DNA from 2 places in the Streptomyces sp. NPDC058279 genome. Region 1 is predicted to be linked to the other one. Evidence: riboswitches for the same ligand, from Rfam matches in the RefSeq annotation. Region 1 holds a riboswitch; the other holds the start of a gene.
What was found. Region 1 has a riboswitch for cobalamin ahead of ACFVXJ_RS19875 (ribonucleoside-diphosphate reductase subunit alpha). Riboswitches for the same ligand answer to the same signal wherever they lie in the genome.
Positions count from the first base shown of each region.

Region 2: another riboswitch for cobalamin. It lies ahead of ACFVXJ_RS18935 (energy-coupling factor ABC transporter permease); the one in region 1 lies ahead of ACFVXJ_RS19875 (ribonucleoside-diphosphate reductase subunit alpha).

Region 1 covers NZ_JBHVYA010000009.1:305,686-311,040, reverse strand. The annotation lists gene ACFVXJ_RS19880 (ribonucleotide-diphosphate reductase subunit beta) at 55-1,071, opposite strand; gene ACFVXJ_RS19875 (ribonucleoside-diphosphate reductase subunit alpha) at 1,071-3,473, opposite strand; cobalamin riboswitch at 3,627-3,783, opposite strand; gene ACFVXJ_RS19870 (GNAT family N-acetyltransferase) at 3,804-4,310, opposite strand; gene ACFVXJ_RS19865 (CstA-like transporter-associated (seleno)protein) at 4,388-4,585, opposite strand; gene ACFVXJ_RS19860 (carbon starvation CstA family protein) at 4,582-5,355, opposite strand, start outside.
Region 2 covers NZ_JBHVYA010000009.1:88,614-93,968, reverse strand. The annotation lists gene ACFVXJ_RS18950 (energy-coupling factor ABC transporter ATP-binding protein) at 1-383, opposite strand, end outside; gene cbiQ (cobalt ECF transporter T component CbiQ) at 380-1,129, opposite strand; gene ACFVXJ_RS18940 (energy-coupling factor ABC transporter substrate-binding protein) at 1,133-1,495, opposite strand; gene ACFVXJ_RS18935 (energy-coupling factor ABC transporter permease) at 1,495-2,193, opposite strand; cobalamin riboswitch at 2,222-2,448, opposite strand; gene ACFVXJ_RS18930 (hypothetical protein) at 2,550-3,044, opposite strand; gene ACFVXJ_RS18925 (hypothetical protein) at 3,170-3,829, shown strand; gene ACFVXJ_RS18920 (L-serine ammonia-lyase) at 3,924-5,306, opposite strand.

The DNA of each region.
Region 1 (5,355 bases):
AGGACCCCAAGAATCTGCCTACGGTGCGGGGCCTTGCCGTTGCCGGTAGCCCGCTCAGAAGTCCTCGTCGAGGTCGACCGTGCCCTCGACGGCGACCTGGTAGGCCGAGGGGCGGCGCTCGAAGAAGTTCGTCAGCTCCTGGACGCCCTGGAGCTCCATGAACGAGAACGGGTTCTGCGAGCCGTAGACGGGCGGGAAGCCGAGACGGACCAGACGCTGGTCCGCGACGCACTCCAGGTACTCGCGCATCGACTCGGTGTTCATGCCCGGCAGGCCGTCACCGCACAGGTCGCGGCCGAACTGCAGCTCCGCCTCCACGGCCTCCTTCAGCATGTCGGTGACCTGCTGCTGAAGCGCGTCGTCGAAGAGCTCCGGCTCCTCCTTGCGGACCGTGTCCACGACCTCGAAGGCGAAGTTCATGTGCATGGTCTCGTCGCGGAACACCCAGTTGGTGCCCGTCGCCAGACCGTGCAGCAGACCCCGCGAGCGGAACCAGTAGACGTACGCGAACGCGCCGTAGAAGAACAGGCCCTCGATGCAGGCGGCGAAGCAGATCAGGTTCAGCAGGAAACGGCGGCGGTCGGCCTTCGTCTCCAGCCGGTCGATCTTCTCGACCGAGTCCATCCACTTGAAGCAGAACTGCGCCTTCTCGCGGATCGACGGGATCTCCTCGACCGCGTCGAAGGCCGCCGCCCGGTCGTCCGGGTCGGGCAGGTAGGTGTCGAGCAGCGTCAGGTAGAACTGGACGTGCACGGCCTCCTCGAACAGTTGGCGCGACAGGTACAGGCGCGCCTCCGGGGAGTTGATGTGCTTGTACAGGGTCAGCACGAGGTTGTTCGAGACGATCGAGTCGCCCGTCGCGAAGAACGCGACCAGCCGGCCGATCATGTGCTGCTCGCCCGGCGTCAGCTTCGCGAGGTCCGCGACGTCCGAGTGGAGGTCGACCTCCTCCACCGTCCAGGTGTTCTTGATCGCGTCCCGGTAGCGCTCGTAGAAGTCCGGGTAGCGCATGGGACGGAGGGTCAGCTCGAAGCCCGGGTCGAGCAAATTCTTCGTGTCAGTGGAGCTCATTACTGGCATGCCTCGCAGGACTCGGGGTTCTCAAGGGAGCAGGCCAGCGCGTCGGCGTCGACGGCCTGCGGGAGGGGCGTGGCGGCGGCCGGGGCGGCGGCGCCGGACGCCGCGCGGGCGATCTTCGTCGCCGGGCGGGAGCGCAGGTAGTACGTGGTCTTCAGCCCCTGCTTCCAGGCGTACGCGTACATCGAGGACAGCTTCCCGATGGTCGGCGTCTCCAGGAACAGGTTCAGCGACTGCGACTGGTCCAGGAACGGCGTACGGGCCGCCGCCATGTCGATCAGGCCGCGCTGCGGGATCTCCCACGCCGTGCGGTACAGCTCGCGCACCTCGGCCGGGATCCAGCCGAAGCCCTGGACGGAACCGCTGGCCTCGCGCAGCGCCTCGCGGGTCTGCGCGTCCCACACGCCGAGCTTCTTCAGCTCGTCCACCAGGTACGCGTTGACCTGGAGGAACTCGCCGCTGAGCGTCTCGCGCTTGAAGAGGTTCGACACCTGCGGCTCGATGCACTCGTACACGCCCGCGATCGAGGCGATGGTCGCCGTCGGGGCGATGGCGAGCAGCAGCGAGTTGCGCATGCCGGTCTTCGCGACCCGGGCGCGCAGCGCGTCCCAGCGCTCCGGCCAGTTCAGCTCGACGTCGTAGTGGTCCGGGTGCAGGACACCGCGGGCGGTACGGGTCTGCTCCCAGGCGGGGAGCGGGCCGCTGCGCTCGGCGAGGTCGCAGGACGCCTCGTAGGCGGCCAGCATGATCCGCTCGGAGAGCTTGGTGGACAGGGCCTTCGCCTCGGGGGAGTCGAAGGGGAGCTTCAGTCGGAAGAAGACGTCCTGGAGGCCCATCGCGCCCAGACCCACCGGGCGCCAGCGGGCGTTGGAGCGGCCGGCCTGCTCGGTCGGGTAGAAGTTGATGTCCACGACGCGGTCGAGGAAGGTGACGGCGGTGCGGACGGTCTCGTCCAGCCGCTCCCAGTCGATGTCGCCCGACTCTGCCAGGACGAAGGCGCCGAGGTTGACCGAGCCCAGGTTGCACACGGCGGTCTCGCCGTCGTTGGTGACCTCGATGATCTCGGTGCACAGGTTCGAGGAGTGGACGACGGTGCCGGGTTCGGCGGTCTGGTTCGCCGTCCGGTTGGAGGCGTCCTTGAAGGTCATCCAGCCCTGGCCGGTCTGCGCGAGGGTGCGCATCATCCGGCCGTAGAGGTCGCGGGCGGGCATGGTCTTGCGGGCCAGGCCGGCCGCTTCGGCCTTGCGGTAGGCGGCGTCGAAGTCGTCGCCCCACAGGTCGACCAGCTCGGGGACGTCGGCGGGGGAGAACAACGACCAGTCGGCGTCGGCGTTCACCCGGCGCATGAACTCGTCCGGCACCCAGTGGGCCAGGTTCAGGTTGTGCGTACGGCGCTGGTCCTCGCCGGTGTTGTCGCGCAGTTCGAGGAACTCCTCGATGTCCGCGTGCCAGGTCTCCAGGTAGACGGCGGCGGCGCCCTTGCGGCGACCGCCCTGGTTGACGGCGGCGACGGAGGCGTCGAGGGTCTTGAGGAACGGGACGATGCCGTTGGAGTGGCCGTTGGTGCCGCGGATCAGCGAACCGCGGGCGCGGATGCGGGAGTACGACAGACCGATGCCGCCGGCGTGCTTGGAGAGGCGGGCGACCTGGTGATAGCGGTCGTAGATCGAGTCCAGCTCGTCCAGCGGGGAGTCCAGCAGGTAGCAGGAGGACATCTGCGGGTGCCGGGTGCCGGAGTTGAAGAGGGTGGGCGAGGACGGCAGGTAGTCCAGGCGGCTCATCAGCCGGTACAGCGAGGCCACTTCCTCGACGGCCGGCACGCTGTCGTCCGCGGCGAGACCGCAGGCCACGCGCAGCATGAAGTGCTGCGGGGTCTCGATCACCTGGCGGGTGATCGGGTGGCGCAGCAGGTAACGGCTGTGCAGGGTGCGCAGGCCGAAGAAGCCGAAGCGGTCGTCGGCGCCCTCGGTGAGCGCGTGCTCGACCAGCGCGTCGAGGCGGCTCGCGTGGGTGGCGACGAACGCGGCCGTGCGGTCGGCGATCAGGCCCTCGCGGTGGCCGACGGCGACGGACGCGGCGAAGGAGGTCGCGCCCTGGCCCGCGGCCTCGTCGCGCACGGCCAGCGTGAGCAGGCGGGCGGCGAGCCGGGAGTACGCCGGGTCCTCGGAGATCAGTCCGGCGGCGGCCTCGGTGGCCAGCGACCGCAGTTCGGCCTCGTCCGCGGCGGCGCTGCGGCCCCGCAGGGCGGCGGCGGCGACCCGGCCGGGGTCGGTGTCGGGGAGGTCGGCCGTCAGCTCGGTGAGGGTGCGCAGCAGCGCGGCCCCATGGCCCCCACCGGTGGTCGCGGTGTCGGACGGGTCGGACTCGGCGCGTGGTGCGGCGGGCGCGATGGTCACGGGGGGAGCTCTCCCTCACTCGGCTCCGGGGCACCTTCGGTGCGGAGCGCGAGCGGGCGCGCGCGGGCGCGTCCCCGACTCCGGGCACGCTTGCGCCGCGCTGCGTCCACCGGCCCAACCGCGAGGCCCGGACGTGGCTGTACCCGGTTCGGTCGAGCCGGGCGCGCTGTCGGCAGGTCCTCGGACTTCGGATGCGCCAATGGGCGCAGTTCATACCGTTGCGGGACAGTTCCGGATTCGCACCGGATTCCCCTGCGGCGACAGCGAGCATGAGCATACATGTGGGGGCACCCTCCTGTGGGACCCCCTAGATGTTGTGTCGCGCACCGACTACAGCGCGAGACCGTACGTGAGCAAGGTGAGGTCGGGGACCGGCTCCCAGTCCCGCTCGGGCGAGCGGACGAAGCCCAGGCGCTCGTAGATCCGGTGGGCGCCGAGCATGTCCGGGGTGGTCGACAGCACGAGTCTTCGTACGCCGTCCACGGCCCGGGCGCGGTCGACGCAGGCCCGCACGAGCGCCTCGCCGGCGCCCCGGCCGCGGCCCTCGCGGGCGACCGCCAGCATCCGGAACTCGGCCTCGTCGGGGCGGGCGATGTCGCAGAGGGCGCTGCCCGGCGCGGCGAAGGTCACCCCGCCCACCACGCGTCCGTCGTCGAGTACGGCGACGAGCACTTCGGCCGCCGCGGTCGCGGCGCGTCCCGCCACGTCCTTGAGCCGGGCGAGGTACGGGTCGTCCGCGCCGTAGGTGAGGAGGCCGTCCCCGAGGTAGGCCCGGGCGGTGATGTCCCCGAGGGCCTCGTACTCCGCCGGCAGCGCCGGTCTGATCGTGATGTCCATACCGTCGAGTGTGCCCCGGGGGCACGGAAAGGGCCGCCGCGTTTTCCCGGGGGAACGCGCGGCGGCCCGTGGCCGGTTCAGCAGCAGCGGAAGCCCTCGCGCGGGTCGGCTTCGCGGGCATCGGTGCGGGCGCGTTCGAAGGCGCGCCGGGTGAGGACCTCGGCGTCCGGGGCGTGGGAGCGGGCGTGGGCCACGTAGCGGTCGTAGGCGGCCTCGCCGGAGAACTCCCGTACGTAGTAACGGGCCTTGGCCAGCGCCTGCCGGACGCCGCTCACGCCACCGGCTCCTTGGCCTTGCCGCCGCCCGAGTCGAGGCCGGCGGCGGCCAGCTCCGCCCGCTCCTCGGGCGTCGCGATCAGACCGGCCGGGGCGACGATCCGGGACTCGGTCCAGGGGACTTCGGTGAGGGCGACGTCCTGCGGGGCGCGGACCGCCTTGACGCAGGTCCGGGCGGCGTCCACCAGGACGATCACGATGAGCAGGGCGAAGAGCACCGACAGCACGCCGTCCACCGTGGCGTTGGTGACCACGGTGTGCATCTGGGCGAGGTCCTTCGCCGGCTTGATGACCTTTCCGGCGTCGATGCCGTCCTGGTACAGGTCGCGCTGTGCGAAGAAGCCGATCTTCGGGTTGTCGGAGAAGACCTTCTGGTAGCTGGCGGTGAGGGTCACCGCCACGTCCCAGGCCAGCGGGACGCCCGTCACCCACGCCCACTTGAGTCGGCCGGACTTGACCAGCAGCGTGGTGCACACCGCGAGGGCGACGGCCGCCAGGAGCTGGTTCGCGATGCCGAACAGCGGGAACAGCTGGTTGATGCCGCCCAGCGGGTCCTCGACGCCCACCCACAGGAAGTAGCCCCAGCCGCCGACGACGACCGCGCTGGCGATCCACACACCGGGCTTCCAGCTCACGTCCTTGAAGGACTTGTGCAGGTTTCCGAGGGTGTCCTGGAGCATGAAGCGGCCGACGCGGGTGCCGGCGTCGACCGTCGTCAGGATGAACAGGGCCTCGAACATGATGGCGAAGTGGTACCAGAAGGCCTTCAT
Region 2 (5,355 bases), 220 kb from region 1:
AGCGCGGTGAGCGCCGCGTCCACCCGGGCCCGTACCTCCGCCGGGGCCAGACCCATGTTCATGGGTCCGAAGGACACGTCCTGCTCCACCGAGGCCGCGAACAACTGGTCGTCCGGGTCCTGCACGACCAACTGCACCCGGCCGCGCAACCGGGTCAGGCCCGCCCGGTCGTGGCGCACCGCCGCACCGTCCAGCCGCAGTTCGCCCGCCACCGGCCGAAGGCCGCCGCTCAGCAGCCGCATCAGCGTGGTCTTGCCGCTGCCGTTGCGGCCCAGCAGGACCAGCGCCCGGCCCTCCGGGATCGCGAAGTCCACACCGGACAGCACCGCCGGACCGTCCTCGTAGGCGTAACCCGCCCCCACCAGTTCCACCAACGGGTTCACAGGTGCAGCCCTTCCAAGGTGAGAGTCACGGCGACCAGCGCGGCCGGCAGGGCGGCGGAGGCCGCCAGGAACCGCCACGACAGCGCCGCCCCGGGCACCAGCACCCGCAGCGTCCCGTCGTAACCCCGCCCCGCCAGCCCCTCCTGGAGCCGCGCGGCGCGGTCGAAGGCCCGGACGAACGAGGTCGCGGCGAGCCCGGCCAGCGAACGCCACAGCGCCGCCCGGCCGGTGTGGCCGAGCCGGGCCGCCTGCGCCCGGTGCACCTGGGCCACCGAGTCGAGCAGCAGGAACCCGATCCGGTACATGACCAGCGCCACGTCCACCACCGGTGCCGGGACGCCGGCCCGCACCAACCGGGGCAGCACGTCCGACACCGGGGTGGTGAACGCGAACAGCAGCACCCCGAGCGAAGCCGCCGAGGTGCGCAGCAGCAACTCCGCCGCGTGCCGGGGCCCGTCCGGGGCCAGGGAGACCGGCCCGGCCGGGCCGCCCACCGCGAACAGCAACGGCAGCGCCCCGGTGAAACAGAACCCCAGCGGAATCCGGAAGGCCCGCCACAGCTGTCGTCCGGTCACCCCGGCCGGGCCGAGGAGCACGGCCAGGGTCGCCGCCGCGACCAGCGGCCCGCCGGGCCAGGGCGGCAGGCCGACGGCGGTGACGGTGAGCCCGAGCCCGAGCAGCGCCTTCTCCAGCGGATGGCGGTGGCGCCAGCGGCTGCCGTGCGCCGCCACGTCGATGGGCAGCACCGGTCAGTGCTCCGCCGGGGGTGCCGGGGGCGTCGGAGCGTCCTGTGGGCCGCCCGCCTGGGCGAGCCCCTGGCGGCGGCCCCTGCGCAGCCCGAAGTAGTAGGCGAGCACGCCGGCGCCGAGGGCCGCCTGCAAGGCGAACAGGGCCGACTCGACCTCCGAGGAGGGGGGTTCGTACAGCGGGGAGAACCACGGCTTGTAGTCCGGCCTGATCTCGGTGATCGCCGACTCGGCCTGACTGTCGGCGCCCGCGAAGGGCTCCTTCTTGCCCTCGCCCATGCCCAACGCGATCGGCAGGACGGCGAGCGCGGCCACCAGGAGCAGCAGCAGGGCGTTGATCTTCGTGTTCTTGCTCGTGCCGCTCATCAGGCCGCCGCCTCCTGCGCGTCGCGGCCGCGGGCCGTCAGCTTGGCGACGCCCAGCCGGACCAGGTCCGACTTGCTGGACTGCATCAGCAGCCGCATGACGAGCACGGTCAACAGCCCCTCGCTGACGGCCAGCGGGATCTGCGTGATGGCGAAGATGCCGCCGAACTTCGCGAGCGCGCCGAGGAAACCGCTCGCCGGGTCCGGGAAGGCCAGCGCCAGTTGCACACTGGTCACGCAGTACGTGACGAGGTCGGCGAAGAACGCGCCGAAGAAGACCGTCACCATCAGCGGCACGTCGAACCGCTTGAGCAGCCGGTAGACCCCGTACCCCGCCCAGGGCCCGGCGATCGCCATCGAGAAGGCGTTCGCACCGAGGGTGGTCAGCCCGCCGTGCGCCAGCAACAGGGCCTGGAACAGCAGGGTGATGGTCCCCAGCACCGTCATCACCGGGGGCCGGAACAGGATCGCGCCGAGCCCCGTCCCGGTGGGGTGGGAACAACTGCCGGTGACCGAGGGGATCTTCAGGGCCGACAGGACGAAGGTGAACGCCCCCGACGCCCCGAGCAGCAGCGTGCTCTCCGGGTTCGCCTTCACCTCGCGGGTCAGGGCGCGGACACCGTGTACGACGAAGGGAGCGGACGCGACGCCCCAGGCGGCCGCGTGCAACGGGGGCAAGAAGCCCTCGGCGATATGCATGAGTGGGGAGACCTCTCCAGCACCTCGTGGATGGACGACGCGCCCTGGCCGGTCTCCTGGCTCACGGGTGCCGCTGCCCTGGCTCCGCCTTCCCGGGGCCGTGCGGTCTCCCGCGCGGGCCCAGTGGCTTCCCGCTGGGGGCACCTCCCGGACGGTGGGTCTGGGGGAGAGTGGAGCCGGACTTCCCGATCACAGTGGCGAGGGCCGCACCGGTTTCCCACCGGTTTCCCGAACACCAAGGCCCCATGACCCTAGTCGGCCGGGCGGACGGGTCACAACCCGCCCCTTCCGGGCGCGCCCGCCGGCGGCCGCGCCCGGCGGAACGCAGGGTGGTGGGAACTCATGCACCTGACGGGTCAGCAGGTGGCCGGGTGCGGGAAGTCCAGGACGAACCGCTCCGGGGCGTGCAGCACGCTCGTGTTGTAGGTGGGCGGGGTGTCGAAGGCGGCGCCGAAGGTGACGTACCCCTCGAAGTCGCCGGTCAGGGCGATGCCCTTGAGCTTGCTCAGGGCGATCTGCTGGAGCTTGGGTCCCACGTAGACGTTCTGACCGGCGGCGTCGTGCGCGGCGGCCGGGTGCAGCCTGATCTCCAGGAAGTACTTCCCCGGCAGCGGGACGGGCTTGCCGGACCCGTCGTAGACCAGTTGGGAGACGGGTGTGACGGTGACCGGCGGGGCGGTTCCCTGGAGGTCGATCACCAGCCGGTCGTAGGTGCAGTGGCCGCCCCAACGGGCGTTGGTGACCAGTGTCGTACCGGTGGCGGCGGAGGCCGGCGCCGCGAGCGCGACCCCGGCGGTGAGCAGAGCGCCCGCGAGCAGTGCGGTGACCTGACGGCGACGTACGTGCTGCATGACGTCCCCTCGATTCTGGGAGACGGGGACAAGGGTGACACTGCCGAAGACGCCCCGGAGGCCGCCGCGGTTGCACGGATCACCCGGTGGCGGCGCGCCTTTCCTGGCAAGGTGGCGGCCTGGACATGGACCGTGCGACAGGGGAGCACCGGATGCGCCGTCACCGCCTTCACACCCGCCTTCACCGTCATGCCGTCGGCACCGCGGCCCTCGTCCTCGCGGCCACCGCCTGCGGGGGCGGCGGCGACCAGCAGGTCTCCCAGGAGGGCAAGGGCGGCTACCCCTGGGTCGCCACGGACGAGATATGCAACGCGCTGCCGTACGGCAAACTGGCCGACCCGCTCGGGGCCCGCGAGGACGTCGCCGACCGCACCCGCAGGACCACCGGGGGCTACCCGGGCGCCGAGTGCGTCCAGCAGCTCGTCCAGCGCGGCCCCGCGACCTACGGCGGCGCCAAGGTGGAGCTGGACTTCGCCTACGTCCCGAGCGTGGACGAGGCGAAGGAGGTCTTCGCCAAGGTGCGGGGCGACGCGGGCAAGGACGCGCCGGGCGGCGCCCCGGTGGACGTCGAGGGCGTGGGCAAGGAGGCGTACCGGCTCGCCTACACCAAGCCGGACGACCAGCGCCAGGTCAGGCAGCTACGGGTGCGGGACAGCAACCTCATGCTGGACATCACGGTCACCGGGGAGGCGCACAAGCCCCCCACGCCCGAGAGCCTCAAGGCGCTGGACGACGCGGTGAACGGCTTCGCCAAGGGCTGCCTGACCACGATCCGCCGGAAGTAGCGCGGGGACGGGGAAAGGGCCGGGCGCACACGCGCCCGGCCCTCCCGTCGGGTACCCGCCGGCCGCCGTCAGCGGCGCGGGCGCCGGTGTCGGCTCAGCACTCGATGACGTTGACCGCGAGGCCGCCCCGGGCGGTCTCCTTGTACTTCACCTTCATGTCGGCGCCGGTCTCCTTCATGGTCTTGATGACCTTGTCCAGGGAGACCTTGTGCGAGCCGTCGCCGCGCATCGCCATCCGGGCCGCGGTGACGGCCTTGACCGCCGCCATGCCGTTGCGCTCGATGCACGGGATCTGCACCAGACCGCCGACCGGGTCACAGGTGAGACCGAGGTTGTGTTCCATGCCGATCTCGGCGGCGTTCTCCACCTGCTCCGGGGAGCCGCCCAGGACCTCGGCGAGCGCGCCCGCCGCCATCGAGCAGGCCGAGCCGACCTCGCCCTGGCAGCCGACCTCGGCGCCGGAGATCGAGGCGTTCTCCTTGAAGAGCATGCCGATCGCGCTCGCCGCGAGGAGGAAGCGCACCACACCGTCCTCGTCGGCGCCCGGCACGAAGTTCATGTAGTAGTGCAGCACCGCCGGGATGATGCCCGCCGCGCCGTTCGTCGGGGCGGTGACCACCCGGCCGCCCGCCGCGTTCTCCTCGTTCACGGCCATCGCGTAGAGCGTGATCCACTCCATCGACAGCGCCTGCGGGTCGCCCTCGGAGCGCAGCTTGCGGGCGGTGGTCGCGGCACGGCGCTTGACCCGCAGACCGCCCGGGAGGATGCCCTCGCGGGACATCCCGCGCGCCACGCACGCCTGCATGACGCGCCAGATCTCCAGGAGGCCCTCGCGGATCTCCTCCTCGGTGCGCCACGCCTTCTCGTTCTCCAGCATCAGCGCGGAGATCGACAGGCCCGTCTCGCGGGTGAGCCGCAGCATCTCGTCCCCGCTGCGGAACGGGTACTTCAAGACCGTGTCGTCGAGCTTGATCCGGTCCTCGCCGACCGCGTCCTCGTCCACGACGAAGCCGCCGCCGACCGAGTAGTACGTCTTCTCCAGCAGCGGCGCGCCGGCGGCGTCGTAGGCGAAGAGGGTCATGCCGTTCGCGTGGTAGGGCAGCGACCGGCGGCGGTGCAGGATGAGCTGGCTCGGCTCGTCGAAGGCGATCTCGTGGGCTTCGCCTATCTCGGCGCCCAGCAGGCGCAGCCGGCCGCTCCGGCGGATGCGCTCGACCTCGGCGTCGGCGTTCTCCACGTCCACCGTGCGGGGGGAGTGGCCCTCCAGGCCCAGCAGGACCGCCTTGGGGGTGCCGTGGCCGTGGCCGGTCGCGCCGAGCGAGCCGAACAGCTCCGCACGGACCGAGGCCGTTTGGGCGAGGGCACCTTCCTTCTTCAAGCGGGTCACGAACATGCGCGCCGCCCGCATCGGGCCGACCGTGTGGGAGGAGGAGGGACCGATGCCGATGGAGAAGAGATCGAAGACGGAGATGGCCACGGTGGCGAGACTCCCTTGTCTGCTCGTGGGGTGGGAGAGGGGCACAGGA